3 regions of the Tsuneonella sp. HG249 genome follow, and region 2 is predicted to be linked to each of the others. Evidence: predicted binding sites of a transcription regulator. Region 2 holds the regulator's gene; each other region holds the start of a gene.

Region 1 (13,429 bases), 580 kb from region 2:
CACCGCGCGAATGCTGGCCATGTACAAGAAGAAGGATAAGCCGGCGCCCGCGGCGGAGAAGAAGGCGTGAGCGCCCTTCCCGCGGAACGGGTGAGCGACCTCTCGATCGTCGCCGACGCGGCACACGCGGTCAGCCCGTGGGTGGCGCTGGCCTATTTGGCGGCGGGCGTCCTGTTCATCCTGGCCTTGCGCGGCCTGTCCTCGCCAGCGACAAGCCAGCGCGGCAACCGCTTCGGCATGGCGGGCATGTTGATCGCGGTGGTGACGACGCTGGTGACGCACGAGGTCGCCTCGCTGCCTGAAATCTTTGCTGCAATCGCGATCGGCGGGGGGATCGGCTGGATCATCGCGCGGCGCATTGCGATGACCGCGATGCCGCAGCTGGTCGCCGCCTTCCACAGCCTTGTCGGCCTTGCGGCGGTGCTTGTCGCGGTCGCTGCTTTCCTCAATCCCGACGCGTTCGGAATCCTCGGAATGGACGGCAACATTCTCGCCGTCAGCCGCATCGAGATGGCGCTGGGCGCGGCGATCGGCGCGATCACGTTCTCGGGCTCCGTGATCGCCTTCGCCAAATTGAACGGCAATATGAGCGGCGCGCCGATCATGTTGCCCGGGCGGCACATTATCAATCTCGGCACGCTTGTCGCGATAATCGCCGGCACGGCGATCTACGCCGTGTCTAACGACGCCGGCGCGGGCGAGGGCTGGCTGTTCTGGGCCATCGTCGCCGCGGCGTTCGCGATCGGCTTCCTGCTGATCATCCCGATCGGCGGGGCGGACATGCCGGTCGTGGTGTCGATGCTGAACAGCTATTCCGGCTGGGCGGCTGCGGCGATGGGGTTCACGCTCCACAACACCGCGATGATCATCACCGGCGCGCTGGTCGGCAGCTCCGGTGCGATCCTGAGCTACATCATGTGCCGGGCGATGAACCGCAGCTTCATCTCGGTGATCGCGGGCGGGTTCGGCGCGGATGCGGCGATCGCCGGCGAGGCGCGTGAGCAGCGCCCGTACAAGACCGGGAGCGCCGCCGATGCCGCGTTTATGCTCGAGCAGGCCGAAAAGGTGATCGTCATTCCCGGCTATGGCATGGCCGTGGCGCAGGCTCAGCATGCGCTGCGCGAGATGACCGACAAGCTCGAAGACAAGGGCGTCGAGGTGAAGTTCGCCATTCACCCGGTCGCGGGGCGGATGCCGGGCCACATGAATGTGCTGCTCGCCGAAGCGCAGGTACCTTACGACAAGGTGTTCGAGCTCGAAGACATCAACTCGGAGTTCGCCCAGGCCGACGTGGCGTTCATCATCGGCGCCAACGACGTGGTGAACCCGGCGGCCAAGACCGACAAGTCCAGCCCCATTTTCGGCATGCCCGTCTTCGACGTCGACAAGGCCAAGCAGGTGTTCTTCATCAAGCGCAGCATGGGCGGCGTGGGCTATGCCGGGGTCGACAACGACGTGTTCTACATGGACCAAACGATGATGCTGCTCGCCGACGCGAAGAAGATGGTCGAGGATATCGTCAAGGCGCTCGACTGATGCGAGCGGCGCTTATCCTCGTCGCGGCGCTGGCGCTGGGCGGGTGCGTGCAGAAAATCGCGGAGAGCCGCGTGCGCTCGGCGCTCGTCGAGGCTGGCCTGTCGGACAAGAACGCCGAGTGCATGGCGGGCCGGATGGTCGATCGGCTCACTATCGCCCAGTTGCGTAAGCTCGAGGCATTGAAGGCCCGCGCCGGCGAGCGCGAGCGGCCGGTCACAATCTCGGAATATCTCGAACGCGTGCGCCGAGTGGCAGACAGCGAAGTGATCGCCGTGACTGCTAGTTCGGCAGGGATCTGCGCGGTGGGCCTGGGCTAGCTGCCCTTTAACACCGGCAGCTCGCCTTTCAGCGCGAAGTCGCCGAATGCATATTTGCACGCGTCGAACGCCGGGAAGATCAGTTGGCTGTCTTCGTCAAAAGTGACGCGCACGTCGTATTTGCAGACGCCCGCATCCTTGTCGAAGTGGACCGTGTAGTCCTCGCCGGGCTTGATGGTGCTTGGCCCCTGATCCTCGTCGCGCTTGTCCTTCTTCCAGTCGGAGACGCCAGTTTGCGAAACCTCGACTAGCTTGATCGTCTTTCCGGTCTTGTTGACCAGCACGAAATCCCAGTTCTCGGCCAGAGCGGGGGTTGCAAGCGTCAGCAGCAGTCCCCCCGCAAGTAGCTTGATGCGCATGGCATTGCTCCCCGGTGCTGTAACGCCCGGAGAATGCGCTTCATTCGCGAGTCTGGCAAGCGGGCCTACCCTCATTGACTTACCGAGCTGTCAGCAGCAGTCTCGCCCTATGAGGATGATCATGATAGCCGCGCTCGCACTGAGCGCCTCACCCCTTTCCGCCGCTACACGTGAGGTCGCCGCTGGCGACGGGGCGCAGGCTCGCTTGCAGGAGGCGCTGATCCTCGCCGAGCCGGGCGACGAGGTGGTGCTGGGAGCGGGCCGTTTCGCGATCGACGACGGGCTCAGTCTCGACGCGAATGGGGTTACTGTGCGTGGCGCGGGCATGAATGCCACCGTGCTCGATTTCTCCACCCAAAACGGTGCCGGCGAGGGGTTTCTCGTCACCGGCGACAGCGTGACGTTGCGCGACTTCGCCATCGAGAACCCCAAGGGCGACGGCATCAAGTCAAAGGGGGCCGACAACATCGTCTACCAGCGCATCCGGGTCACCTGGACCGGCGGCCCCAAGGCCACCAACGGAGCGTACGGGCTTTATCCGGTGGAGAGTACCGGGGTGCTGATCGTCGACAGCGAGGTCTCGGGGGCATCGGACGCCGGCATCTACGTCGGCCAGTCCAAGGGCATCACCGTCCGCGGCAACCTCGCCCGCCACAACGTCGCCGGGATCGAGATCGAGAATAGCCGCGATGCAGTCGTCGAGACCAACTTCGTAACCGGCAATACCGGCGGTATCCTGGTGTTCGACCTGCCCAATCTGCCAGTCATGGGCGGCGGCAACACCGTGGTGCGCAACAATCTGGTAGCCCACAACACTACCGCCAACTTCGCACCTCCCGGCAACATCGTGGCAGGAGTGCGCCGCGGCACCGGGATCATGGTGATGGCGAATGACGGGGTGCTGGTCGAAGGCAATACCATCATCGACAACCCGACCGCGCCGGTGATGGTCGTCGCCTATCCGATGCAGTTCGATGACAAGACCTACAATCCCTATCCCCGCAACGTGACAATCGGCGCGAACCGAGTCGAGCGCGGCGGCTACGATCCGCAGTTCGAAGGTGGGGAGCAACTGCTTGCCGCGTTCGGCGGCGCGCTGCCGCCGGTGCTGTGGGACGGGCTGACGCAAGATGGCACCACAGCCGTGCGTGTCGACCCTGCGCTCGCAGGATGGTCGCTCAACCTCACCACGCAGGGTACGGGGCTGGACGCCGCCAAACCGGGATCGCTCAAGGTCGCCGCGCCGGTCGCCGGCGTCAGCCTCGCCGGCGCGGGCGCCCCCGCGGCGTTGGAGGGCCGGCTGGTCCCGTGATCCGCGAGGGTATCCTCGGCCTCGCGCTGCTGACCGCAGCGGTGGCGATGGCGCGCGACGCGCCGACGCCGAGCGACGCGGCGATCGCCGGCAGCGCGATGCCCGCGACGCTCGCCGAATTCGGCTTCTTCGCCGACCCGGCCCGGCAAGTACCGTCCCAAGGCGTGGTGCCTTATCGCCTCAATACTCCGCTCTACTCCGATGGCGCCGAGAAACTGCGTTTCGTTTATGTGCCCCCTGGCAAGCAGACCGTCTCGGCGGGCGACGGGCTGCTAGAATTCCCCGTCGGCACCGCGCTCATCAAGACGTTCGCGTTCGAGGAGAATGGCGAGCGCCGGCTGATCGAAACCCGGGTCCTGCTGCGCCGCGCCGACGGCTGGGTGGCGCTACCTTACCAATGGAATGCCGAGCAGACCGAGGCGAAGCTGGTGCTGGCGGGCGCGCGGGTCCCTGTCGTCACCCCGGGGGGCGAGGCGATCGAGTATCGCGTGCCCAACAAGAACCAGTGCAAGGAATGCCACGGGCTGGAGGGCAAGGTGGTGCCGATCGGGCCCAAGGCGCGCAACCTCGCGCCCGGATGGCTGCGCGCGCAGCACAAGGCCGGGACGCTCGATCGCATGCCCGAAAGTTCGGGCGTGTTTCCGCTGTGGGAAGATCGCGCAAATGCGCCGGCGGAGGCGGTCGCGCGCGCCCACCTCGACGTCAACTGTGCCCATTGCCATCGCCCGGGCGCTGGGGCTTCGAACTCGGGCCTAGACCTGCGCTGGGAACAGAGCGATCCCAAAGCGCTCGGGGTGATGAAGCGCCCGGTCGCCGCGGGCCGCGGGGCGGGCCAGTTTCTCTACGACGTGGTGCCCGGCCACCCCGAGCAATCGATCCTCACCCACCGCATGCGCAGCCTGGAAGGGGGCGTTGCCATGCCCGAACTGGGCAAGGCGACGATCGACCGAGAAGGCGTCGAAGTAGTGGAGCGCTGGATTGCCGGAATGGCGCAATGAAGCGCTTGATCCGGGCCGCTGCGATACTGATCGCGCTGCTTGTAATACTGTTTCTCGTCTTCCGCGTGCCTGATGCCGATCCGGCGGCGATGCGCGCGAAGTACGGGGCCGCGCCTTCGCGCTTCGTCGAACTCGCCGGCGGCCCGACCGTGCATCTTCGCGACGAAGGGCCGCGCGATGCACCCGTCATCATGCTGCTCCACGGTTCCAACGCGGATCTTCACACCTGGCGGCCGTGGGTCGAGCGGCTTGCCGGCGACTACCGGATAATCCGCTTCGACCAGCGAGGACACGGCCTGACCGGGCCGGCCGAGGACGACGACTACAGCCGCGCGGCGTTCGCCGCAGATGTGGAGCGCGTCGCGGACCGGCTGGCGCTCGACCGCTTCGTGCTGGCGGGCAATTCGATGGGCGGCGGGATTGCGCTCGAATACGCGCTCGCGCATCCGGAGCGGCTGGCGGGGCTGGTGCTGGTCGATGCCGGCGGGGCGCCGCGGCTGGAGGAAGCCAAGGGCAACATCGGCTTCACGCTGGCCCGCACACCGGGTGTAGCCTCGCTGATGGGGCAGGTCGTGCCGCGCTCGCTGATCGAGCGCAGCCTGCGGCAGAGCGTGTCGAACCAGGCGGTCGTCACCGACGCGGCAGTCGACCGCTATTGGGAGCTGTTGCGCTATCCCGGCAACCGCGCGGCTACCGCCAAGCGGTTCTCTCTGCCCAACGAGCCCTTCGCGCCTGCCGCGCTGGCCAGGCTCGGCGTCCCCACGCTGGTGCTGTGGGGGGCGGAGGACAATCTCATCCCGCGATCCTCCGGCCGCTGGCTCGCCGGGCACATTCCCGGCGCGCGGCTGGAAGTCCTGCCAGGGATCGGCCACCTCCCGATGGAAGAAGCGCCCGACGCCACCGCGCGCATTCTTCGCGACTGGGCCGCCGGCCTCCCGTCCCCCGCCGCGCCCACCGCCTGACTTGCCTCGCCGAGCGGGCATCGCCTATGGCGCGCCGTCGCGACGAGGGAGCGGGATATTGCGCAAGCTGGGCCTGATCGGGGGGATGAGCTGGGTCTCGACCCGCGATTACTACGAACTGATTAACCGCGGCGTGCAGCGCAAGGTTTCACCCGAGGCCAGCGCGCCCTTGCTTATCGAAAGCCTCGACTTCGCCGATCTGCGCCGGATCGCGGATGACAGCGGTTGGGATCACGCGGGCGACGTGCTGTCGGCCAGCGCCCGGCGCCTGGCCGATGCGGGCGCTGGCGCCCTGCTGATCTGCGCGAATTCGATGCACAAAGTTTACGACCGCGTGGCCGAGGCGGCCGGCGTGCCGGTGCTGCACATTGCCGACTGCGTAGGGCGCGAGATGAAGGCCGCCAAGATCGAAAGCGCGGCCTTGATCGGCACCCGAAACGTCATGACCGAAAGCTTCTACCGCCGACGGCTGGTCGCGCACGGGGTCGACCTGCTGCCGCCCGACATGGATGCCGTGCCGGAGATCGACCGGATCATCTACGAGGAGCTGATGCTCGGCAAGGCGACCCGGTCCGCCGAGCGCGCGCTCAAGACCTGGATCACCCATAAGGAACAGGACGGCGCCGACGCGATCGTGCTCGCCTGCACCGAACTGGCGATGATCGTGGATGTGGACGCCAACGTGCTGCCGGTTTTCGATTCCACGCGGGCACACGCGCGGGCGGCGGTTGATTGGATCACATCAGCCAGCTAACGCTACGGAATCAAGGCATAACACGGTCTGGCGGGTCGCACCCGGCCGGCCACCCTTACGGGCCGCGCATCTTTCGCGATGTGCGGCCCGATTTATTGGGCAAGGCTCCGGTGTTCCGGACCTGTTCCCGTTGCCCCGCGGACTCGCGCTGCCTATCCCCCGATGGCCGATGACGCTCGCTCCCTTCGCCGCCGATCCCGCCGCGGGCCGTGGCCGCGAGTTTCCCGAGACCCGCGCCGGCGCGCGCGGGCCACGCAGCGAATTCCAGCGCGATCGCGACCGGATCATCCACTCGATCGCCTTTCGTCGCATGCGATCCAAAACGCAGGTGTTCATCGCGCCCGACGGCGACCATTACCGCACGCGCCTGACCCATAGCCTGGAAGTGGCGCAGATCGGGCGGGTGATCGCCCGCGCGCTCGGCCTCGACGAGGACCTGACCGAAGCCCTGTGCCTGGCGCACGACATCGGCCACCCGCCGTTCGGGCACGCCGGGGAGGAAGCGCTCGAGGCCGCGATGGCCCAGCGCGGCGGATTCGACCACAACGCCCACACGCTGCGCGTCCTGATGCGGCTCGAGAGCCCCTATTGCGAGCATGTCGGGCTCAACCTGTCGTGGGACGTTCTCGAAGGGCTGGCCAAGCACAACGGTCCGCTCGTGGCGCCCAATTGGGCATTGGCCGAACTCGACGCCGCTTTCCCGCTCGATCTGGGGGCCTGGCCGAGCGTCGAGGCGCAAGTGGCCGCCATTGCCGACGACATCGCCTACGACAACCATGACATCGACGATGGTCTGCGCGCCGGATTCCTGTTGCTCGACGACCTGCTCGAACTGCAGCCGCTGGCCGACCAGTACCGCGCGATCGAGGCCCGCTACCCCGATGCCAGCGTCGACCAGCGCCTGCGCGAATTGATCCGCAGCCGGATCGGCCTGATGGTCAACGACGTGATCGAGACCACCCGCGCCAAAGTGGAGGGCTTGCGCAGCGTCGGCGAAGTGCGGGCGTTCCAGGGACCGCTGGCGGCGTTCTCAGCGGCAATGGCCGAAGAAGAGCGCGTGTTGAAACGCTTCATGTACGAGCGATTGTACTATCATCCGGACCAGCTTCAGGCCGCTGGCCGGGCGCAGGATATCGTCTCCCGCCTGTTCGCCGCCTACGACCAGGATCCGGCGACGCTGCCCGAAGGCTGGCGCGCGGCGCTTCCCCCGAGCGAGCCCGATCGCAGCCGCCATCTCGCCGACTTCATCGCGGGAATGACCGACCGCTTCGCGATCGACCAGTGCACCCGCATCTTCGGGCGCGCGCCGGAAGGCCTGCGCAATGTCTGAGCCGGTCCGCATCGCGCTGGTTGGTGCAACCGGGCTGATCGGCGGCGAGCTCATGCGCCTGTGCGTCGGGCGCTCCGACGTGCGCCTGGTGGCGGTCGCCCGCCGCGAGGCTCCGATGCCGCCGGGCGCCCGAATGGAGATGTTCGTCGCCGAGCCCGACAAGTGGGGCGAAGTGTTCGAGGCGGTCAAGCCGAATGCCCTCGTCTGCGCGCTGGGCACGACATGGAAGAAGGCGGGCCGCGACGAGGCGGCGTTCCGCGCCGTCGACCAGGAACTGGTGCTGGCGACCGCGAGCGCGGCCAAGGAGCAGGGGATCTCCAACCTCGTGGCGGTCAGCTCGGCGGGTGCGGATGCGCGGTCGAAGACGCTTTACCTGCGGGTGAAGGGAGAGGTCGAGCGCGAGCTGCAGGCTATGAAGTTCAAGCGGCTCGATATCCTGCGCCCAGGGCTGCTCAAGGGGCCACGCAGCAACGACCGCCGCGTGGGCGAGCGGCTGGCGATCCTGGCGAGCCCGTTGATGGACGCCTTCTTGCAGGGCCGCTTTGAGGCTTATCGTTCGATCAGCGCCGAGCTTGTCGCGAAGGCCGCGCTCGCGCTTGCCATGCGCAAGGCTGCGGGGCGCTTCGTGCACGACAACGCCGCGATCCTGCGCGCCGCGGCCAGCCTTTCGTACCTGCATGCGGACGACGGTGCACACTAAGATGTGACAGACACATTTCGATGTGATATGCGAGTCGCATGAGCACCATCGAACGCGTTCGCGATCTCGTTTCCGGCAACCGCATGAGCCGTACCGCGCTCGCTCGCGCCGCCGGCCTTCATGCCAATTCCCTGCGCGATTGCCTCGAACCGCGCTGGAACCCGACCGCCGACACGCTCGGGAAGCTCGAACAGTTCCTGTCGGCGAACGACGAGCGGCCGGTGATCGTCTCGGCCGAGGAGATCATCGACGAGGCGCGCAACGGCCGCATGTTCATCCTGGTCGACGACGAGGACCGCGAGAATGAGGGCGACCTCATCATCCCCGCGCAGATGGCGACGCCCAACGCGATCAACTTCATGGCGCGGCATGGCCGGGGACTCATCTGCCTGGCGCTGACCAAGCACCGGGTCGACCAGCTCGGGCTCGACTTGATGAGCCGCAACAACCGCACGCGGCACGAGACCGCCTTCACTACCTCGATCGAGGCGCGCGAGGGGGTTTCGACCGGCATCTCGGCGGCCGACCGGGCGCGCACCGTGTCGGTAGCGATCGATGGCACCAAAACTCGCGACGACATCGTCACGCCCGGCCACGTCTTCCCGCTGGTCGCTCGCGACGGTGGGGTGCTGGTGCGTGCCGGGCATACCGAAGCGGCGGTAGACATTTCGCGGCTTGCCGGGCTCAATCCCTCGGGCGTGATCTGCGAGATCATGAACGAGGACGGCAGCATGGCCCGCCTCGGCGACCTCGTCCGCTTCGCCCGGCTACACGACCTCAAGATCGGCACGATCCGCGATCTCATCGCCTATCGCCGCAAGCACGACCACCTGATCGAGCGCCGCGCCGAGCGCCGCTTTGCGAGCCGCTGGGGCGGCGAGTGGCAGGCGGTGGCGTTCTACAACAAGGCTACCGGCGAAGAGACGCTTGCGCTGGTCAAGGGCGCGGTAAACCCGGACCGTCCGACCTTGGTGCGGATGCACAGCCTCTCGCTGTTCCCCGACGTGTTCTCGGAGGAGAACAAGCGTGGCGGGATGGTCGAGCGGGCGATGGAGATCATCGGCGAGGAGGGGGCGGGGGTGATCGTGCTGATCAACCGGCCCACTTCGGATTACGTCAGCTCCTCGATCCGCATGGGCGAGCTCGGCGAGAAGAGCGAGACGGTGCTGCCGAGCACCGAGCAGCGCGATTACGGCGGCGGCGCCCAGATTCTCGCCGAGCTGGGGGTGCACGACATGGTGTTGCTGACCAACACCGAGCATTCGCTTGTGGCGCTCGAAGGCTACGGCCTCAGCATCGTCGGCCAGCGGCCACTCGACTAGAAGCCATCGCAGGCGAGGGCATCGATCGCCGCCTGCAGTATCACCGCTGCCGCGTGGGCGTCGATGCGCTCCTTGCGCTTGGCGCGGCTCATGTCCTGCTCGATCAGCGAGCGTTCCGCGCTGACGGTTGACCAGCGTTCGTCCCACAGCAGGACGGGAAGCGCGAGCGCCTCCGCCAGGTTGCGGGCATAGGCACGGCTCGCCTGCGCGCGCGGTCCTTCGCTGCCGTCCATGTTGCGCGGCAGGCCGATGACGACGCCCCTCACCGCGCGCTCGCGGGCGAGCGCGGCCAGCGACTCGCGGTCGCGGCCGAACTTGCCGCGCTCGAGCGTCTTGCCGGCGGTCGCGAAGCGCCAGCCCGCATCGCACAAGGCGGTGCCGATGGTCTTGGTGCCGAGGTCGAGCGCGAGCAGCACGCCGCCTTCGGGCAGCGCGGCGGCGAATTCCCGCGCTTCGGAGGTGATCAGCGTTGCGGCGCCCATGCCGCGACCCGGCGCGCGACGTCGGCCCTGAGGTTCGCCCAGAACAGCGGGATGTCGTAGACGTGGTAGTTGTTGCCCGGCAGCACAGCGCTGCCCATTTCGGGCGGGTCGCCGATCAACAACAGGCCTTGCGCGTCGCAGCGTGCCGGCACCGAGACACGGACCAGTTCGCCGTTGTCGAGGCCGTCGTTGGGCACGAGCGTGCCGAGGTTTGCCTCTGCCGGTGCGCTGCCGCCGATCCCGCCGGTGAGCGGGTTGGTGCACAGGATCGCGCTGGTCCCGCGCGGCTTGCCGTCGAAGCCCACCGAAGCGCTGTAGGTTTCCATCAGGGCGCTGGTGTCGGCCGGCTCGGCATAGCTCGACCAGCTCATCAGGCAGCCCGGTTGATCCGGCGTTGCGCAGGCCGGCAGGCCGAGCGCCGGCAGGTCGTGCTCGACCGAAACCGGCCAGCCCACGGCATAGACCGCCGCCACCCGCTCCGCGAGCGGCTTGCCCGCCACTTCCTCGCGCAGCAGCCGCAAAAGGTGCAGCGAGCCCTGGCTGTGACCGGCGAGCACGATCGGATCGTCGGGATCGACGCTGGCGAGGAACACCCGGAACGCGTTGCGCACGTCGCCGTAAGCGGCGTCGATCGCCTTCTTGGCCGAAACGCTCTCGGTCAGGAACGAACCGAAGGTCGCCTGGCGATAGCGCGGCGCCCAGATCTCGCTCGCCTGGTTGAACGGGCTGGCCATGCCCTTAATGTAGATCTTGGCCACCCGGTTGGCCTCCGCGTCGTCGAGCGGCGCGTTCCAGGTATCGCGGTCGAGGAAGCTCGTCGGATGGACGAAGAACACCGCGAAATCGCGCGGCTTCTCGCCCTCCGACACCGGTACGCCCCGGTCGAGATAGGCCGGCTGCCAGCGCGATGGGTCGGCCGCCCCCATCCCGGGGCGCGAGAGCCACATGGCCGGGTCCTGGTAGGCATTGTCCGCCAGCGGCGACTGCTCGACGAATTCACCCTTCGGTACGAAGGCGAATTGGGTCAGTTCCTTCGACCAGATGTTCAGCACGAACGCGCCGGCGATAACCAGGAACACCAGGAACGCGACGAAGTAGAGGAACTTGCGCGCCATCAGGCAGTCGCCGGTTCCGCGGAGGCATCCTCCTCGTCGCTGTCGAGATGATGCACGCGCCGTTCGAGCGCGACCTTGATCATCGCCAGCATGGGATCGGCGAATGTCAGCCCGAGGATTCCGAAAAGGGTGCCCATCACCAACTGGAATCCCAGCACAAGCGCCGGCGCCAGATCGACCGTCTTCTTGGCGATCAGAGGCACCAGCACGTAGCCGTCAAATGTCTGCACGCCGAAATAGATCGCGATGGTCCACAGGCCCATCTCGGTCCCCCCCGAAAAGCCGACCAGAACCATCAACCCGCCCGCGATAAGCGCGCCGATGTTGGGAATGAACGCGAGAACGCCGGTGATCAGTCCCAGCAGAGCCGCCATCGGCACGCCCACCAGCGTGAGCGCGACGTAAGTGAAGACTCCTTCCGCGAACATGCCGACGATCCGCCCAAACAGCAGCCGGCGCATATTGAAGGCCATATGGCCCAGCGTATCGGAAAGCTGGGTGCGGCTGTCCTCCGGCACCATCCACGACAGCCCCCGCTCGTAAGGACGGGGGTCGACCGCGAGATAGATGCCGATGATCACGATCAGCAGCAGCGTGGTCAGCGCGCCGAAGACCCCGCCGATCGCTCGAGTGACCGAGCCCACTCCTGTGAACAGGCTGCCCGCCACCTTCTCGATATCGCCTTCGCCGATGGCAAGGCCCTGCTCGCGCAGGAACGCTACGGCGCGTCCGAACTGCGTGGTCACCAACTCGGGGAATACGGCCGCCTGCTCCGCGATCTGGGTGCCCGCGAATTGGATAAGCCACACAGTGAACGCAGTCGCTAGAAGCAGCACGATCGAGACCCGCCAGATGCGGCCTATCGGCAGAACTCGGCCAAGCAGCCGCTGGCCCCCGTCGATCATCGCTGCGAATACCAGTGCTCCGAAGACCACCAGCAGCGTCTGCGCGAGATAAACCGCCAGAACCGCGAGCCCGATCACCCCGACCCAAACGATCGCCCGGCGTGCTTCGTAGCGCAGCTTGGGGCTGGTGATCTGGGTCGGGCTGGCGCCGACAGCCTCCTCGGGCCGTTCGACGATCTTCGGCTCAGTCACGCGCGGCGCTCTGGTTCGCGATCGCCGGCCGGAGCGTCGTCCACGCCCGCCCACCCCGAAGGGAGCTCCACCAGGTGGCCGGGTTGAAGGTCGTCGTCCCGTCGAGCGAGAAAGTGATGAATTCCGCGCGGCCGCCGACGTTGGCGAGGGGGACCGGCCCGCCGAGGCCGCTTTCCCAGGTTTCGGCCCGGCTGTCGGCCGAATGGTCGCGGTTGTCGCCCATCAGGAACACGTGATCGGCCGGCACGAGCGTCTCGGGCATGTCGTCGAGCGCCTGCTGGCGGTGATCGATCACCCGGTAGGTCGCGCCGTTCGGCAGCGTCTCGCGCAGCGCGGGGACTTCGTAGTAGTCCTTCCCGTCGGGAGCGCGGACGCGGAAACCTTCAAAATAGTCGAGGCAAGGCGCGCCGGTGCAGAGCTGGGCATCGACCGGGATGCGGATGTCAGGCTCGACCCGCTGCGCCACCGGCTTGCCGTTGAGCACGATCTGGCCGTTCACCACCGCGATGCGGTCGCCGGGGAGAGCGACGACGCGTTTGATGTAGTCCTCGTCGCGGTTGGGCGGCACGGCGATCACGATGTCGCCGTACTGGGGGGTCGCCGGCCACACCCGCCAGTCGCCCCGCGGCAGCACGTGGAACGAGGCGGAGACCCAGCTCCACCCATAGGGATACTTCGACACCACCAGCCGGTCGCCGACCATCAGGTTCGGCACCATCGAGGTGGAAGGGATGTAGAACGGCTTGGCGACCAGGCTGTGGAACGCCAGCACCGCCAGCAGCATCAGCGCTAGACCGCGCATCTCGGCGAGCCAGTCGACCTTTTCGCGCTTCTTTTCCGGTTTGCTCAAGGTGTTGCTCAGGCTGTTCATTGGGGGAGGGCCTCGATCACGACGAAGGCCTGCGCCCATGGATGATCGTCGGTTAGAGTGAGATGAATGCGTGCGTCATGGCCGGACGGCACCAATTCGGCAAGCCGCAAGGCGGCCCCGCCGGTCAGCGCGAGGGTGGGCGCGCCCGACGCGGCATTCACCACGCCGATGTCCTTGTGGAACACCCCGCGGCGGAAGCCGGTGCCGACCGCCTTGGCGAACGCCTCCTTCGCGGCCCAGCGCTTGGCGAAAGTGCCGACGCGGGTGAAGGGGC
Region 2 (13,429 bases):
AGCGAAATCCGCCGTATCCCCGCGTTCGCGGGACCCGACGGGCAGTTCAGCGAGGCGGCTTATCAGCAGGTGCTCGCCCAGCGGCAGTTGACCGACGCCGCCGTGCGCCGTGACCTCGGCGACGGCTTGCGCGCCCAACAGGTGCTCGTGCCGGCGGCGTTCGGGGCGAAGATGCCGGCGAAGATCGCCGCCCGCTATGCCGCGCTCACGCGCGAACTGCGCGAAGGCGCTGTGGCGTTGATCCCCAGCGACGCCTTCGCGCCCACCGCCGCGCCGACCGCTGCTCAGTTGACCGCGTTCTACGACGCCAATCGGAGCGAATACATTCGCCCGGAGCGCCGCATATTGCGGTATGCCGTGTTCGGTCCGGAGGCCGTCGGCGACGTCGAGCCGACAGCCGCGGAGATCGCAGCGCGCTACAGTCGCGACCGGGCGGCCAAGTATGCGGGCAAGGAACTGCGTTCGTTTACACAGTTGATAGTCCCTACGCGTCAGGCCGCGCAGGCGATCGCCGGTCGCGGCGCTGCTTCTCTCGAAGCCGCGGCGCGCGAAGCGGGCCTGGAGACCAGCAAGGTCACCAACGTCGATCGAACCGCGTACACGGGGCAGTCTTCCAAGGCCGTGGCCGACGCGGCATTCTCCGCAGCGCGCGGGACGATCGCCACCCCGGCCCGGGGCGGGCTCGGCTGGTTCGTCGTGCGCGTGGATTCGGCGGCCACTACGCAGACGCGCTCGCTGGAGCAGGCGCGGGCCGAGATTGTCCCGGTACTTCGCGATGAGAAGCGCGCGCGCGCCATTGCCGACCTCGCGGCCGATGTCGAACAGCGCATCGACGAGGGAAACACGCTGGCCGACATTGCCCGCGAGCTGAAGTTGCAGGTACAGGTCACCAAGCCGCTCGCCGCGGACGGCCGCGTTTACGGATCGCCCGGCGAGACGGCACCTGCGATACTTGCCCCCGCGCTCCAGGCGGCATTCGAAATGGAAGAAGGCGAGCCTCAGGTGGCGCCGGTCCCCGGCGGCTCGACTTACATGATGTTCGAGACTTCGCGCATCACCCCCTCTGCGGCTGCCCCGCTCACCGAAATCCGCGACGACGTAATCGCCGGCTGGCGTCGCGAAGTCGGCTCGAAGGCGGCCAAGGCTGCCGCAGGCCGAATTCTTGCGCGGATTGCCAAGGGCCAGACGCTGACGGCCGCCACCGCCGCCGAGAACCGGGCCCTGCCGGCGATCGATCAGGTGAACATGACCCGCGGTGAACTGGCGCAGCAGGGTCAGCGTGTGCCGCCTCCGCTGGCGCTGCTGTTCTCGATGGCGAAGAACAGCGCCAAGCGACTGGAAGCAGCCAATGATGCTGGCTGGTACGTCGTGACAGTCGATCGCATCGAGCCTGGGAAGATCGCGCCGAACGACCCACTTTTGGGTCAGGCGGTGACCAGTCTGGGACAATTGCTCGGGCGTGAATATGGCGATGCATTGCGCGCTGCCATTCGCAAGGAAGCCGAGGTCGAGCGCAACGCCGACGCGATCGCCGCCGTGCGAAAGCAGCTCACCGGCACGAGCGAAAACTGAGGGTTAGCGCGCTGGGCGGCGCCGCTCCCGAAAACGCCGATGCGGCGCGCGCGGCGCTGGCAGCCGGACGGTCAGCGCTTGTCTGGCGGCGCGTGGTCGCCGATGCCGAGACCCCCGTTGGAGCGGCCGTCAAACTGATTGAGCCGGGGCGCGGCGACTTTCTGCTGGAGTCAGTCGAAGGCGGCGAGGTCCGCGGCAGATATAGTCTGCTTGGGCTCGATCCCGATCTCCTGTTCCGCGCGGAAGGCGATCGGGCGGAAATCAATCGCCGGTGGAAGATCGACCGTCAGGCGTTCGAGCGGTGCGGCAAGGGAGCGCTCGCCGAGCTTCGCGCGCTAGTGGAAAGCTGCCGGATCGACCTGCCTGATGGTCTCCCGTCAGCCCTCGCCTGCCTGGTGGGTTACTTCGGCTACGAGACGATCGGACTGGTCGAAAAGCTACCGCGCGCTGCGGGGGCCGGCCTTGGCCTGCCCGACATGCTGTTCGCCCGCCCAACCTTGGTGCTGGTGTTCGACCGCTTGGGGGACGAACTGTTCTGCATAGCACCGCTGTGGGTGGGCGAGGATCGCCCCGCTGTGCAGGTGGACCGGGCAGCCGATCGGATCGACGAAGTGCTGCGGCGCCTCATACAGGCTCCTCCTGCCGCGCCTACTCCCCCTGTCGTGCCGGAGATGGCGCTGACGCCCGCGATCGAGGCTCCGGAGTTCGCCGCGATGGTCGGGCGCGCCAAGGCGTACATCGAGGCGGGAGATGTGTTTCAAGTCGTCCTCTCGCAGCGCTTTTCCTGCCCTTTCCCGCTGCCTCCGTTCGCCCTCTATCGCGCGCTGCGGCGGGTCAACCCAAGCCCCTTTCTATACTTCCTCGATCTGCCAGGGTTCGCGGTGGTGGGCTCGAGCCCCGAGATCTTGGTCCGCGTGCGGGAGGGCGAAGTGACTGTCCGGCCGATCGCCGGCACCCGGCCGCGCGGCGCGACCGCAGAGGCCGACCGCGAGGCGGAAACCAGCCTGCTCGCCGACGCCAAGGAGCGTGCCGAACACCTCATGCTCCTCGATCTCGGCCGCAACGATGTCGGGCGAGTGTCCGCGCGGGGCACCGTCGAAGTCACCGACAGTTTCACTGTCGAGCGGTACAGCCATGTCATGCACATCGTCAGCAACGTCGTGGGCAGGCTGGACCCAGCGCACGACGCGCTCGATGCGCTGTTCGCCGGCTTCCCCGCCGGGACCGTCAGCGGAGCGCCCAAGATCCGGGCCTGCGAGATCGTCGCCGAGCTCGAGAGCGACGCGCGCGGGCCGTACGCGGGCGGGGTGGGTTACTTCGCGCCCGACGGCAGCCTCGATTCATGCATCGTCCTGCGCACCGCGGTGGTGAAAGACGGGGTCATGCACGTACAGGCGGGAGCGGGCATCGTCGCCGACAGCGATGCGGCTTACGAGCAGCGCGAGTGCGAGGCCAAGGCGGGCGCGCTCATCGCCGCCGCGCGCGAGGCGGCGCGGCAAGCGCAAGAGCCCGGATTCGGTCAATGAAGCGCTTAATCTTGCCCGTTCTAGTGCTTCTTGCAGCATGCAACGAGCAGGCCGGCGGCGACCCGGTCACACGGATCGATCTCGACGACCCCGGAAAGGCCTCCGTCGCCCCCTCTCCGGGCCCGACCGCGGGTGTGGCCTCGGCCTGCAAGACGGTAACGTTCGAGGACGCGAGCTTCACAGATTGCGTCGCCGATCCGGCCCGGCACCGCATCACCACGATGCTCGGCAGCCCGCCCTACCGCGGGCTCGAGGCGCTCGCCGCTGCCCGCCCCGCGGGCGCGCCCAAAGTGGCGTTCGCGGTCAATGCCGGCATGTTCGACGACGAAGGCAAGCCGATCGGATACTATGTCCGCGATGGCGAGCGCGGCAAGGAACTCAACCGCAACGACGGCGCCGGCAACTTCCACATGAAGCCCAACGGCGTGTTCTTCGGCACCGGCGGCAAGTGGCGGGTGATGGCGGCCGACGAGTTCTACAGCGAGGTCGGCGACCGGCCTGAGTTCGGCACTCAGAGCGGGCCGATGCTGGTCGTCGGTGGCAAGCTCCACCCCGAGATCACCGACGACGGCCCGAGCCGCACCGTCCGCAATGGCGTCGGGGTCGACGGCGCGGGCCGCGCGCACTTCGTAATCAGCGAAGGACCGGTGAGCTTCGGCAAGCTGGCGCGCTATTTCCGCGATTCGCTCAAGGTGGAGAACGCGCTTTACCTCGACGGCGCGGTCTCGAGCCTGTGGGATCCGGCGAGTGGGCGGATGGACGCCCGCGCACCGATCGGACCGATGCTGGTCGTCGAGGAAGGGGACCGGCCATGACGGGCGAGTTCGAATACTCCCTTTCCCAGGACGACCTCGTCCGCGCCTTCCGGCTAATGGGCCGCCGGAAGGGCTCGCGGCGCGTAGTTCCGCTTCTGTGGATCGGCATGGTAGTCTGTGTGATTGCCCTCGCGCTGCTCATCGGCACGCCCGCGCGCCTGTTCGCCAACCCGCTGCTCACCGCTCTCGCCGGCGTGGCAACGTTTCTGTTCGCCCTTCTCGTCGTGGTGCTGCTCGCGGCTCCGGCCATTCAGCGACGTGCCGCGCACGCTACACTAAGCCTCAATCCCAATTTCGAGGGCCCGATCACCGTCTCGTTCGACGACCAGGAGTTCCGGCACCACACCGCTTACTCGACTGCCGCATATCCGTGGGCCAAGCTTTACGGCTGGCGCGCGGACGATCGCGTCACCATAGTGCAACCGGCACCCCGGCTGTTCTTCGTAGTACCCCACCAGATCCTGGGCGACCCCGCGCTGGCCGCCCTTCACGACCGGCTCGCCGACAGCCGCGAAGGAAGACTCGATGTCTGAACGCCGTACCCTCTATCCCGAGATCGAGCCCTACGATCACGGCATGCTCGAGGTCGGCGACGGCCACTCCATCTATTGGGAACGGGTCGGCACTCGGGGCGCCAAGCCCGCGGTGATGCTCCATGGCGGGCCCGGCGCGGGTTGCAGCCCCAAGCATCGCCGCCAGTGGGATCCGAAGCGCTACGACGTGCTGCTGTTCGACCAGCGCGGCTGCGGCCGCTCCACGCCGTTCGCCAGCCTCGAGGCGAATACCACCTGGGACATCGTCGCCGACATCGAGAAGCTGCGCGAGATGTGCGGCCACGAAACGTGGCAGGTGTTCGGCGGCAGCTGGGGTTCCACCCTCGCCCTGTCGTACGCGGAGCGACATCCCGAGCGCGTGACCGAACTGATCCTGCGCGGTATCTTCCTGTGCGAGCAAAACGAGCTCGACTGGCTCTACAAGTACGGCGCGAGCGAACTCTATCCCGAGGAATGGGAGCGCTTCGTCGACCATGCCGGAAAGCACGGCGGCGGCGACCTGCTGGAAACGTACATCCGGCTGCTCGACGACGCGGACCCCGAGGTGCGCAAGGCGGCGGCCAGCGCGTGGAACCGCTGGGAGGGCGTCACGGTGACGCTGCTTCCCGAGGAAGAGACCATCGAGAACATGGCGGACGGGCAAAACGCCGTCGCCACCGCCCGCATCGAAACGCACTACTTCCGCCACAAGTGCTGGCTGGAGCCCGGCCAGTTGCTGCGCGACGCAGCGAAACTGCGCGGTATCCCGGGGGTCATCGTCCAGGGCCGCCACGACTGCTGCACGCCGCCGGCGGCCGCATGGGCGCTCAAGAAGGCGTGGCCGGAAGTAGACTTGCAGATCGTGCCCGATGCCAGCCACCTGTTCACGGAGCCCGGCATTACCGACGGCCTGGTGCGCGCCACCGACCGGTTTGCCGAGGGCATTGGATGATCCTGGTCGTCGACAACTACGACAGTTTCACCTTCAACCTGGTCCATTACCTGATGGAACTGGGTGCCGAGGTGCGAGTGGAGCGCAACGACGCGCTGACCGCGGCCGAGGCGCTGCGCACCAACGCCAAAGGGTTCCTCATCAGCCCCGGGCCGTGCACGCCCAACGAGGCCGGAATCAGCCTCGATCTCGTGGCGGCCTGCGCCGACGCAGGCAAGCCGCTGCTCGGCGTCTGCCTCGGCCACCAGGCCATCGGCCAGCACTTCGGCGGGCGGGTCGTTCGCGGCGGCCTGATGCACGGCAAGACTTCTCCGGTCAGTCATGACGCCAGCGGCGTGTTCGCCGGCCTCCCCTCGCCCTTCACGGCAACCCGCTATCACTCGCTGGTGGTGGAGGACATTCCGGCCGACCTAAAGATCAACGCCACTTCGGACGATACCCATGTGATGGGTTTTCGCCACGCCGAATTGCCGATCCACGGGGTCCAGTTCCACCCGGAAAGCATCGCTACCGAGCACGGCCACGACTTGCTCGCCAACTTCCTCGCCATGTGCGGCATCGCGGCGAAGGCGCGCGCGTGACCGCGCTGCCGCCGGTCGAGCCGCATCTCGGCGAAAGCGAGGCCGAGAGGGTGTTCGGGGCCCTGCTCGACGGCGAAACGAGCGACGAGGAGATCGCGCGGTTCCTGGTCGCCCTGTCCGACCGAGGAGAGACCGCGGACGAAATCGCCGGCGCCGCTCGCGCGCTGCGTGCGCGTCTCATCCCGATTTCGGCGCCCGAGGATGCCGTGGACTGCTGCGGCACCGGGGGAGACGGGCACCACACCCTTAACGTCTCGACCGCGGTCAGCCTGGTGGCCGCCGCTGCCGGGGTGCCGGTGGCCAAGCACGGCAACCGGGCCGCGAGCAGCAAGGCCGGCGCTGCCGATACGCTCGAAGCGCTTGGGCTCGACATGGAAGCCGCGGGAAGAACCGCCGAGAAGTCGCTGGCAGAAATCGGAATCTGCTTCCTGTTCGCCAGGAACCATCATCCGGCGATGGCGCGTATACAGCCCATTCGCCAGCGGCTTGCCCAGCGGACGATCTTCAACCTGATGGGCCCGCTATCGAACCCCGCTGGCGTGAAGCGCCAGCTCATCGGGATTGCCCGCCCGGCCTACGTGCCGATCTACGCCGAAGCCAAGGCCCGCCTCGGCACCGAGCGGACACTGATCGTGTCGGGGGACGAGGGACTCGACGAGCTCAGCCTCGCCGGCGGCAACGAAGTTGCCGATGTGCAGGGGAACGAGTGGGAAATGCGCCGCGCACGCGCGTCGCAAGCCGGTCTGCCCACCGCGCCGATCGAGGCCATTCGCGGCGGCGATGCGGCGCATAACGCGAAGGCGCTGCAGGCGCTGCTCATGGGTGCGCCGGGCCCGTACCGCGACGCCGTGCTGTTCAACGCCGGCGCGGTGCTGATGATCGCCGGAAAGGCCGAATCCTACGCCGATGGCGCCGCGATGGCTGCCGAAGCGCTCGACTCGGGCCGCGCCGAGGCGCTGCTTGCCCGGTGGATCGACCTCGCCCGATGAACAAGCTCGAGGAAATCTGCGCGACCAAACGCGATGAGATCGCAGCGCGCATGGGCATGGCCACGGTCGGCGACCTCGACCGGCTTGCGAAGGAGCAGACCGCCCCCCGGGGTTTCCGAAACGCGCTGGAGACGAAGGCTCGCGATGGCTTCGCGTTGATTGCCGAGATCAAGAAGGCATCCCCGTCCAAGGGACTGATCCGGGCAGATTTCCGGCCCGCCGAGCACGCGGTGGCTTACGAACGAGGCGGCGCGGCGTGCCTTTCCGTGCTCACCGACGCCCCCTATTTCCAGGGTCACGAGGATTACCTCGCGGACGCCCGCCGTGCGTGCGTCCTGCCGGTCTTGCGCAAGGACTTCATGATCGACCCTTGGCAGGTAGCCGAAGCGCGTGCGATCGGGGCGGACGCGATCCTGATCATCGTGGCCGCGATCGACGACGGTTTGATGGCCGAGATCGAAGCGGCGGCCATCGAGCGCGGGATGGACGTACTGGTCGAAGTGCACGACGCACGCGAGTTGGATCGCGCGGCGCACCTGCGCTCGCGGCTGATCGGGGTCAACAACCGCGATCTCAAGACCTTCCGCACCGACCTCGCGACCACCGAGCGCCTCGCGTCCCGCGTCCCCGCCGGAACGCTCCTCGTGGGCGAGAGCGGGATCGAGAGCCATGCGGACTGCGAGCGTCTGGCGAGATCGGGGGTGCGGGCATTCCTGGTGGGCGAGAGCCTCATGCGCGCGCGGGACGTGGAAGCGGCGACCCGCTCGCTACTGCAGGGCTGAACTCGCGCTTTCCTACATGGCTTCGAATCGTCATGGTCGACCGATGACCGCGATTCCATCCTTCCCCTTCCGTCTCGATATGGCCGTTCCGGCCCCCTCCATTGGAGTCGTCGAACTGTGTCGGAACCGTACCGAATCCAACAGGGGGCCGGCATGAACGGCTTGACCCACGTCGACGAGACGGGTTCCGCGCGAATGGTGGATGTCGGCGGCAAGCGCGATACCGCCAGGTCCGCAACGGCGGCCGGGCAGATCCGAATGAAAGCCGCGGCGCTTTCCGCGATCCGCGAGGGCGACGGGCCCAAGGGCGACGTGCTCGCCGTCGCCCGCGTCGCGGGGATCATGGCCGCAAAGAAGACTGCCGAGCTTATCCCGCTATGCCACCCGCTTGCGCTCGAATCGGTAACGCTCGATTTCACATTCCACGACGATGCGATCGAAGCCCGGGCCCAGGCTTCTCTTACCGGCCGAACAGGCGTCGAGATGGAAGCGATGACAGCATGTTGCGTGGCGCTTCTGACAATCTACGATATGGCCAAGGCGCTCGACAAGAGCATGGTCGTGGAAGGCGTTCGTTTGCTTGAGAAGACCGGCGGCAAGTCCGGTCAATGGCGCGCTACGGGTTGAGAGGGATCGTTACTCGCCCGCTCGGGGAATGGCTTGACGCGGATTGACAAGTTGCCTAATTGTTCCACGTTCGTTCCCGAATTGGAACGGTAGTTGGGGATAGAGTGGCATGCTGACCGCCAAGCAGCGCGAGCTTCTTCAGTTCATCACCGTTCGGCTCGAGGAAAGCGGGATTTCCCCTTCGTTCGAGGAAATGAAGGAGGCGCTCGACCTCAAGAGCAAGTCCGGCGTCCACCGGCTTATCTCGGCGCTCGAGGAACGCGGCTTCATCCGCCGCCTGCCCAATCGCGCCCGGGCCCTTGAAGTCATCCGGCAACCGGAGGATTCCGTCGCGGCACCGCGCCCTCGGGCCAACGACAACGTCGTTCCGCTTCGCCCGGTAACCGCCGTGCGCCAGCCCGCCAACGATATCATCGAGCTGCCGCTGCACGGCCGGATCGCTGCCGGCGTTCCGATCGAGGCGCTCGAAGGCCAGAGCACGCTGCCGGTGCCTGCCGCCCTGCTTGGACCGGGCGAGCACTACGCGCTTGAGGTTTCCGGCGATTCGATGATCGAGGCCGGCATATTCGACGGCGACTTCGCCCTCGTGAAGCGGACCGACATCGCCCGCGATGGGGAGATCGTGGTCGCGCTCGTGCGCGACGAGGAAGCCACCCTCAAGTACCTCCGCCGCGAGAATGGGATGATCCGGCTCGACCCCGCCAACGGGGCGTACGAGCCGCAGGTGTACCGCCCGAACGAGGTGAAGGTACAGGGCAAGCTGGCAGGCCTGCTGCGCCGGTATCACTGATCTCGTCGGAACCTAGCGTCCGCGCAAGGTCCACCATGGATGCGCGCCCTCGACTTCACCAACCGAGGCGATCCATTCGCCTTCCAGATAAAGGGCAAGTCCTCCGCTCTCCTGCAGATAGCGGCGGTCGGCCTTGAGCCAGTGCGGGACACAGCTGCGCGGCAGGAAACGGTCCGCAATCACGATGTCGACCCGTTCGCAAGCCGCAGCCAGCGCGCGCTCCTCGATCCGCGAACGGTTGCGGGCCATGACAAGTGTCCAATCCCGCTCCGGCCGCGGCAACGACACGATGCAGAACTCGCGGTTGCAGCGCGCCCCGCCCCATCGCTCCAGGGGGATCGGCTCGCCTTCAACGCCGGCAAGCTCGAGCAGGTTATCCGTGGCAAAATCGCTGCGTCCCTCGCGCAGCACCAGGAGCCGATCTCCTGCCCCGGCAATGCCGACGTTTCGGCCATCTCCGGAGACGAGCACATCCGGTTTGGGGGTCGCCACGAGGAACGCGGTTCCAACCATCACGGGCACCAACCCGAGCGCGCGCCTCCTGCCATGCCACAGCGCCAACCACAGCCCGCCCATGACGAAGAGGGCAAACGTCATCATCCCCATCTGCGGCATCAGCCGCACCGAGCCCGGCTGGGCCGCTGTGAACCGCGCAATCTCCAGCAGGAAATCGAGCGACCTGCCCGCCAGCCACCAGACCGGCGCCCCGCCGCCGACGACATCGAGCGCAAGAGCCAGTGCAATCAGCGGCATCGATACGAACGTAACCAGGGGGATCGCGACGACATTGGCCAGCGCACCGTAAAACCCCGCCCGGTGGAAGTGAAACAGCACGATGGGCATCAGCGCGATCTCGATGACGATGCCGGCAAGCAGGAGCATCGCCACTCGCCGGCCCCCGCGTGCGAACCAGCCCTCCTCGCGCGGGGCGAGAAATGCCCTTACCGGCGCCGCTTCGTGTAGCGCGACGATGGCGATTACCGCGGCGAAACTCATCTGGAAGCTCGGCCCCACCAACGCTTCAGGCACCATCAACAGGACGATCATCGCAGCGGCAGCGACCATGCGCATCGACAAAGGCTCGCGCCCGAGCGCCAAGGCGACTAGGATCAGCAAGGCACCGATACAACTGCGCACGGTCGGCACCTCCGCGCCCGTCAGAAGCGTGTATGCTAGGCCGGCCCCCGCCCCGGCGACCGCCGCCACTAACGGCAGGCGGACTCGCAGCACCAGCCACGGCCACAGAGCGAGCAGGCGAATGGCCAGGAAATAGGTCGCCGCGATGACCGCGCTGACGTGGACCCCACTGATCGAAAGAAGGTGCGTAAGCCCGGAATCGCGCATCGCGGCTTCGTCGGCCTCAGGGATGCCTCCGCGATCCCCGCTCGCGAAAGCAGCGGCGATGCTGCCCGGCGAGCCTTCAACCCGTGAGCGCACGTGTGCGGACAACCGGCGCTGCAGATGTGCCATGCCCCCGCCTGGCGGCGCGGGCTCGATCACGGCGACCGGACCGATCGCGCTGCCGGTCGCGGCAAGACCGGCGAACCACGCCGTGCGGGCGAAGTTGTAGGCGCCCGGCACCATTGGCGACCCCGGCGGCATCAGGCGAGCGCGCACCTTCACCCGCGCGCCCTCGGCCACACCGGATGCCATATGCTCAGGGGCAACATTGACCCGCACCTTGCGCGCCTCGCCAGCCTCGGCGTCGCGATAGGCTAGCGTCAGGCGGACGCGGTCCTCCGCCGGCTGATCCTCGCGCTCGAGCACGCGTCCATCGATCCATAACACCTGGGGCCGGTCGAGCGGCGGGGCCCCGACCGCTTCCGATCGCGTCCACACAAGTGCTAGCCCGCCAGCTGCAAGCAAACCAATGGCAATCCCTGCACGGCGCAGCTCGCCTCGTTCGTCGCTATCGCGCCAAAGGGTCGCCGCCGCGAGCGCTCCGAGCAAGCTTAGCCCGAGCCACAAGAGCCAAGCGGTCGGGCCGGGCAAAGCAAACCAAGCTGCAATGCCGCCGGCCAGTGCGATCGCCAGCCAAGGTGCCCGATCGAATGCCGCCGTCGCCAGGAAGCGCTCGGCGAAGTCCCCGACACTGGACAACCGCATCGCCTTGCGCCAAGGCCGCTGCACTGCAGCATCGGCCGGCGGTTCACCCTCCCCCATGGGTACCAGCGGCACTATGCGAGTTGCCATGGAAGCCATTGGATAAGGACGATAATTCGGATGGCAAGCGCTAACGGAGAAGTGGTTACGCGCTTCGCTCCGTCGCCCACCGGATTTCTCCACATCGGCGGCGCGCGAACGGCGTTATTCAACTGGCTTTACGCCCGCCACCATGGCGGCAAGTACCTGCTACGGATCGAGGACACGGACCGCGCCCGCTCGACCGAGCCGGCGATCGCCGCGATCTTCGACGGCCTGGGATGGCTCGGCCTGCAAGGGGACGAACCCCCAATGTTCCAGTTCGAACGGTCGGCCCGTCACGCGGAAGTCGCGCACGAGCTGATCAAGCGGGGGGCCGCTTATCGCTGCTATCTCACCTCGGAAGAGCTGGCTGAGCGCCGTGCCAAGGCGCAGGCGGAACGCCGCACCTTCCGCATCGACAGCGATTGGCGCGACGCCGAGGCTGCTAGCTGGCCCGCCGATGCCGCCTATGTCGTGCGCGTCAAAGCGCCGCGAGATGGCGAGACCACGATCGAAGACGAGGTTCAGGGCACCGTTACGGTGGCCAACAGCGAACTAGACGATTTCGTCCTGCTGCGGTCCGATGGCACGCCAACATACATGCTCGCGGTGGTGGTCGACGATCACGATATGGGCGTGACCCACGTCATCCGGGGTGACGACCACCTCAATAATGCGTTCCGCCAACTCGTGATCCTTCGAGCCATGGGATGGCCTGAACCGGTCTATGCCCATGTCCCGATGATTCTCGGGGCGGACGGCGCGAAGTTGTCGAAGCGTCATGGCGCGGTCGGGGTGGATGCATATCGCGACGAGATGGGCCTGCTCCCGGAAGCGGTGTTCAATTACTTGCTGCGGCTCGGCTGGGGTCATGGGGACCGCGAGGAGATATCCCGCGAAGAGGCGATCGAGTTGTTCGACCTCGCCGGCGTGGGCAAGAGCCCGAGCCGGTTCGACACCAAGAAACTGCTGAACCTCAACGGCCATTACATCCGCGAGGCCGACGACGCCCGGCTTGCTGCACTGATCGCGGACAGGATCGGCCCCCAGGCCGACGTGGGTTTGTTGACCGAGGCCATGCCGCAGCTTAAGTTGCGCGCGAAGAACCTGATCGAACTCGCTGAGGGCGCAGAGTTTTTGTTCAAGACCCGGCCCCTGCAGCTGGACAAGAAGGCGGCCCCCCTGATCACGCCCGACGCGCGCAAACTGCTCGCAAATATTTCTGCACGGCTGCATACGGAAAGCGACTGGACGGTGACGGGGCTCGAGGCCAACCTCAAGGCTTACGCAGAGGAGCTTGGGCTCGGTTTGGGCAAGCTGGCGCAACCGATGCGCGCGGCTTTGACCGGGACGACGACGTCGCCGGGAATTTTCGACGTTCTGGCCTTGCTTGGCCGGGAGGAATCGCTCGCGCGGCTCGACGCACTAGTGGCCCCCGCCGGCGCGGGTCACACTGCTTAAGGAGACAGACCATGGCGGACAAAGCGGCAACGCTGATCTTCGACAACAAGAGCATCGACCTGCCGGTCCTCGAAGGCAGTGTCGGCCCCGATGTCATCGACATCCGAAAGCTCTATGGCCAGACCGGAGCATTCACTTACGATCCCGGCTACAAGTCGACCGGCAGCTGCGAGAGCGCGCTTACCTATATCGACGGCGACGAAGGCGTCCTGCTGCACCGCGGTTACCCCATAGGGCAACTCGCCGAGCAATCGAGCTTCATGGAAGTCAGCTACCTTCTGCTCAACGGTGAGCTCCCGTCGAAGCAAGAACTGGACGATTTCACCTATACGATCAGCCGCCACACCATGTTGCACGAGCAGTTGGCGACTTTCTACCGCGGGTTCCGCCGCGACGCCCACCCGATGGCGATCATGTGCGGCGTCGCCGGTGCACTCTCCGCCTTCTACCACGACAGCAGCGACATTTCGGATCCCGAGCAGCGCAAGATCGCCAGCCATCGCCTCATCGCCAAGATGCCGACGATCGCGGCGATGGCTTACAAGTACTCTGTCGGCCAGCCTTTCCAGTATCCGGACAACTCGCTGAGCTACACCGGCAACTTCCTCCGCATGACC
Region 3 (4,210 bases), on a different contig from region 2:
AGCACGTTCACGGAGGTATGATCATAATGATCAATTTTCGACAAATTCGATCTGCCACACATTCCAGTTGGAAAACCTAACACAATGCCTTCGTGGCTTCGCCCCATTGCGCGTACTTCAACAGATTCACACCTTCAATCGGCTTAAATTGAGATATTGGTGCCGCCGTAAAGCCCTGCAAACAGCTAGAAATCGGCCAAGAGAAAGCTTGCAATGTCTTCAGCATAGTTGGCGATATCCTCGCGAGCAGCTCTGCATTCGTCTAAAGTTATTGCTGTCTCAAAGGTATTATTTTCCGGATATTCCATCTAGGTTGCGCGTGGGCGGTTTGGTCAGGCGTTGTTGAGATGCCACCCACAATGTACTTATGAGTCCCGGTCAAAGCCCCTTTAATCACTCGATAGCTTGCTAATGACCGGCATTTATCGAGCTTCTTGTTCGCAAATTATGAGGACCGAGCTCATCAAGACTTCTTATTCCCATCAGTTTCATATCTCGTTCTATTTCTGTCCTCATGTTTCCAAGGGCGCGTTCAACTCCAGCTTGGCCTGAGGCAGCCAATGCATACAGATAGAATCGTCCTCCTGATACCGCTTTTGCCCCCACGGAAAGCGCTTTTAGGACATGAGTGCCGCGCTGCACTCCTCCTTCACAGATCACATCAATCTTGTCTCCAACCGCATCACAAATTTCTGCCAGCTGATCAAAAGGCGCACGAGCGCCGTCAAGTTGACGTCCACCATGATTGGAAACCATAATTCCTGTGCAACCAATTTCGACAGCTCGTAGCGCATCCTCAACACTCATGATGCCCTTCAAAGCGAATTGCCCTCCCCATTGGGAGCAGAGTTTTTCAGCGTCGTCCCAACCCATCGATTGGTCCAGCATAGTGGAGAAATAGTCTCCAACGGATACTGCCAAATTTGTGCCCTGTCCCACGTGACCAGATAAATGGGGCATGTCGAATTTCTCTTTCGTCAAGAAATTCCAAGCCCACATCGGGTGGGAGGCAAAACTAGCCAAGGAAGATAGAGTCAGCTTTGGAGGAGACTTGAAGCCGGTGCGCAAGTCTCGTTCACGATTTCCTCCCGTTATTGTATCCACGGTTAAAGCCATGACCTCAAAATTTGCATCCCGTGCACGCTCCAAAAGTGTATCGTTAAGGTCGCGATCCTTGTGGAAATAAAACTGAAACATTTTGGGGCCCGATGCGATCGGGGCGATTTCTTCCGCTGAAACCGTTGCTAACGATGAGATCCCAAACATAGTGCCATATCTTGTCGCGGCTCTTGCAACAGCACGCTCTCCCTCATGATGGAACAAGCGCTGCAGCGCGGTTGGAGCACAATAGAAGGGCATGGCTAGTTTTTGCCCCATCACCTCGACGCCCATATCAATTTGTTCGACGCCTCTTAGTACATTCGGAACCAAGTCCACGTCTTCAAATGCTGCGCTATTTCTGCGGTATGTCACTTCATCATCAGCAGCGCCATCAATGTAATGGAAGATGGGACTAGGGAGACGTTTTTTCGCTAATCGGCGGAAATCTTCAAAATTATGACAGTCTCTAAGGCGCAACTCAATATTCCTTGATTTTGGCTCGCGTGTCAAAGCACCCAACGTTTGTTAAGTGTCCTTTTTGCGGTTTCATTCTTTCGTCATCCTCGCGCATTACAAATTGTGAAAACCTGATTGGCATTCGACTGCTGGGGTTTCGGGCTTTGTTGCCTACACCTAAGAATATTGAAAAATGGCCAAATATTGAAATCTCTGCACTTATCACTCTACCCAAACTACCATGAGAGTCTTTGACGAATTGCTTCAATAATTGTCAGTTTGGTGCGGCCAGTCAGTCAACTTCGGGTGCGGTCCCATGCGAAAAATGACGGATAACCGCCATTATGTGAAATGTCGGAAAGTGGGCCGCTAACAGAAGGACCGCTTTTGAAAAATCCAGGCGCCAAGCGGTCTCCGCGAGATCAAATCCATATCTCTAGGACCGCTAGTCGAAAAGATTGAAATCGAAAGGGAAGTTTAGATCGTCTCCATAAGCAGAAGACGCCACTGCGACTCAAAGCCTCACCTTGCCTTTGAACTACTTAGCCACTAGTGTTCCACGAATGTTCTCGGAGGCAGATCATGTCTGACAACAGCGCAATCGAATGGACCGACGCCACTTGGAACCCGGTGACGGGCTGCACGAAGATTAGTCGAGGCTGTGACAACTGCTACGCTGAAAGATTTTCTGAGCGGTTCCGTGGAGTTCCGGGCCATCCGTTCGAAAGCGGTTTCGACCTTACACTTAGACCTGCTCGGTTAGAACAGCCACTTGGCTGGCGACGTCCCCGAATGATCTTCGTCAACTCGATGTCAGACCTATGGCACAAGTCAGTTCCGTTCGAATACGTCGATAGAGTTTTCGATACGATGGAGAAGGCCGATTGGCACGTTTATCAGCTCCTGTCGAAGCGCAGCTCTCTCATGTCGAAGTACCTCCGAAAGCGGTATCGAGATCGGCCCTGCCCTCAACATATTTGGTGCGGGGTTTCAGTCGAGGATGCCCAAGCTAAAAGTCGAATTTTGCACCTCCAAGGCTCGCAAGCGGGCGCGCGTTTCCTGTCGATTGAGCCATTGATCGGCCCGGTGGGAGAATTGGACCTCTTTAATATTGACTGGGTGATTGTGGGCGGAGAAAGCGGTCCGCGGGCAAGGCCAATCGATCCCCGTTGGGTTCGAGAGGTGCGAGACCAATGCATAGAGCAAGACGTCGCCTTCTTCTTCAAGCAATGGGGTGGGTTCAGGCCCAAGGACGGTGGAAGGAAACTCGACGGGCGAGAATGGAACGACTTCCCCCAAAAATTCAAGGCTGCGGTGGAGAATGCTGACTAATGGCTCAGCCTCCGGTGCTGCCGCGAGAGTACCACGATCGCGAGCAAACGTTCGTCAAGCACATTATCTTGCGAGGCTATTTGCAAAAAGTCGCTTATAATATCCTCTCGGCGTGGGACGACTTCACATTCGTTGACGGTTTTTCAGGTCCTTGGGAGGCGAGGTCAGAAGAGTTTGCTGACACATCATTCGGCATAGCGATCAGGGAGCTCCGAGAGGTTCGGGAGTCCTTCCGCCTTCGCGGAAAAACGAAGTGTTTGCGCTGTGTATTCGTGGAGAAGGAGGCGGAGCCCTTCGAACGCCTCAATGGCGCCGCTGGAGGCGCAGCGGACCTTCACGCCCGCGCCATCCACGGCACGTTTGAGGACAATATCCCGGAAGTCCGTCGTTACGTTGGCTCCTCATTTGCACTGACGTTTGTAGACCCAACCGGGTGGAGCATCGACCTCAGCCGCATCGCTCCACTCCTAAGACAACGGGGGGAGGTGCTCATCAACTTCATGTACGAGCATTTCAAAAGGTTTGTGGAGGACGAACGTCCCGAAATACGCGCTTCGTATGACAAGCCCTTCGGCGGCTTGCCTTGGCGCAAGATGATTGACGAAGAGATGTCCAACGGCCTTTCTAAGGAAGAGGCCATTCTGGAGGTCTTCAAAACCGCAGTGAAAGAGGTATGCGGTTTCGACTACGTCGCTAGCGCCCGCATTCGTCATCGCAAACTGGACAAGTCGCATTTTTATCTCGTCTACGGCACGCGGCACCAGAAGGGCTTGGAAGTATTCAGGCAAGTTGAACGCACAGCCCTTAGCGCAGAGGAGTTCTTCCGAATTGAAGCGAAGGACCGCGCAATCTCCGCGACTGGGCAACAAGGACTCTTCGAAGATTTGCCGCACAATGCAGAAGAGACTGCAAAGGTTCATTGGCACGAGGAAGTGCGAAAGGCGCGCATGTGGAGCGAGCAATTTATTGGCGGGGAAGCTGTGGTTCTTTTTGAGGTGCTGGCAAGGCGCATCCAACAGCGCTTCTCTGTTACCCTTCCGGAGTTGAAAGACCTGCTGGTGGATATGAAGAATGAGGGGCTGATCGAGTTTGACGGCCTAACGGGCCAACAAAGAAAGCCACGCCCTGGCGTAACCGTCCGTCGAACCGAGAAGCTTGAAAACGCAGTGCAGAACTGACGCGATCCCAATCCTGGCGTTGCCCACTTCGCACAGTTTGTCGCAGTAGATCCTATAGCTGGTAGGCAGCTCGAATGCTCATCGCGCAAATTTGTTTGGTGGCTGCTTTCAGGCGGAGCCAATTGGCCTTGGAATGTCCGAAA

The links. The regulator LexA, encoded in region 2, represses DNA repair genes until DNA is damaged. The targets are predictions, from matches to a motif close to GTTCCNCNCTTGTTCT.
Region 1: ACWPM1_RS05530 (deoxyguanosinetriphosphate triphosphohydrolase) is a predicted target of LexA. The motif match lies at 6,351-6,366, and genes of this name have one in related genera.
Region 3: ACWPM1_RS14625 (DUF5131 family protein) is a predicted target of LexA. The motif match lies at 2,112-2,127, and genes of this name have one in related genera.

Annotation. Positions count from the first base shown of each region.
Region 1 covers NZ_JBSOQY010000001.1:1,106,890-1,120,318, forward strand. The annotation lists gene ACWPM1_RS05490 (NAD(P) transhydrogenase subunit alpha) at 1-70, shown strand, start outside; gene ACWPM1_RS05495 (NAD(P)(+) transhydrogenase (Re/Si-specific) subunit beta) at 91-1,536, shown strand; gene ACWPM1_RS05500 (hypothetical protein) at 1,536-1,853, shown strand; gene ACWPM1_RS05505 (hypothetical protein) at 1,850-2,212, opposite strand; gene ACWPM1_RS05510 (parallel beta-helix domain-containing protein) at 2,322-3,524, shown strand; gene ACWPM1_RS05515 (SO2930 family diheme c-type cytochrome) at 3,521-4,522, shown strand; gene ACWPM1_RS05520 (alpha/beta fold hydrolase) at 4,519-5,484, shown strand; gene ACWPM1_RS05525 (aspartate/glutamate racemase family protein) at 5,543-6,238, shown strand; gene ACWPM1_RS05530 (deoxyguanosinetriphosphate triphosphohydrolase) at 6,408-7,568, shown strand; gene ACWPM1_RS05535 (NAD(P)H-binding protein) at 7,561-8,268, shown strand; gene ribB (3,4-dihydroxy-2-butanone-4-phosphate synthase) at 8,307-9,590, shown strand; gene ruvX (Holliday junction resolvase RuvX) at 9,587-10,072, opposite strand; gene ACWPM1_RS05550 (DUF3089 domain-containing protein) at 10,054-11,187, opposite strand; gene ACWPM1_RS05555 (AI-2E family transporter) at 11,187-12,284, opposite strand; gene lepB (signal peptidase I) at 12,277-13,155, opposite strand; gene acpS (holo-ACP synthase) at 13,152-13,429, opposite strand, start outside.
Region 2 covers NZ_JBSOQY010000001.1:1,683,600-1,697,028, forward strand. The annotation lists gene ACWPM1_RS08510 (SurA N-terminal domain-containing protein) at 1-1,572, shown strand, start outside; gene ACWPM1_RS08515 (anthranilate synthase component I family protein) at 1,584-3,098, shown strand; gene ACWPM1_RS08520 (phosphodiester glycosidase family protein) at 3,095-3,913, shown strand; gene ACWPM1_RS08525 (hypothetical protein) at 3,910-4,446, shown strand; gene pip (prolyl aminopeptidase) at 4,439-5,398, shown strand; gene ACWPM1_RS08535 (anthranilate synthase component II) at 5,395-5,979, shown strand; gene trpD (anthranilate phosphoribosyltransferase) at 5,976-6,968, shown strand; gene trpC (indole-3-glycerol phosphate synthase TrpC) at 6,965-7,750, shown strand; gene moaC (cyclic pyranopterin monophosphate synthase MoaC) at 7,904-8,377, shown strand; gene lexA (transcriptional repressor LexA) at 8,487-9,167, shown strand; gene ACWPM1_RS08560 (ComEC/Rec2 family competence protein) at 9,180-11,360, opposite strand; gene gltX (glutamate--tRNA ligase) at 11,391-12,812, shown strand; gene ACWPM1_RS08570 (citrate synthase) at 12,824-13,429, shown strand, end outside.
Region 3 covers NZ_JBSOQY010000005.1:60,129-64,338, reverse strand. The annotation lists gene ACWPM1_RS14630 (alpha-hydroxy acid oxidase) at 409-1,620, opposite strand; gene ACWPM1_RS14625 (DUF5131 family protein) at 2,140-2,889, shown strand; gene tcmP (three-Cys-motif partner protein TcmP) at 2,889-4,067, shown strand.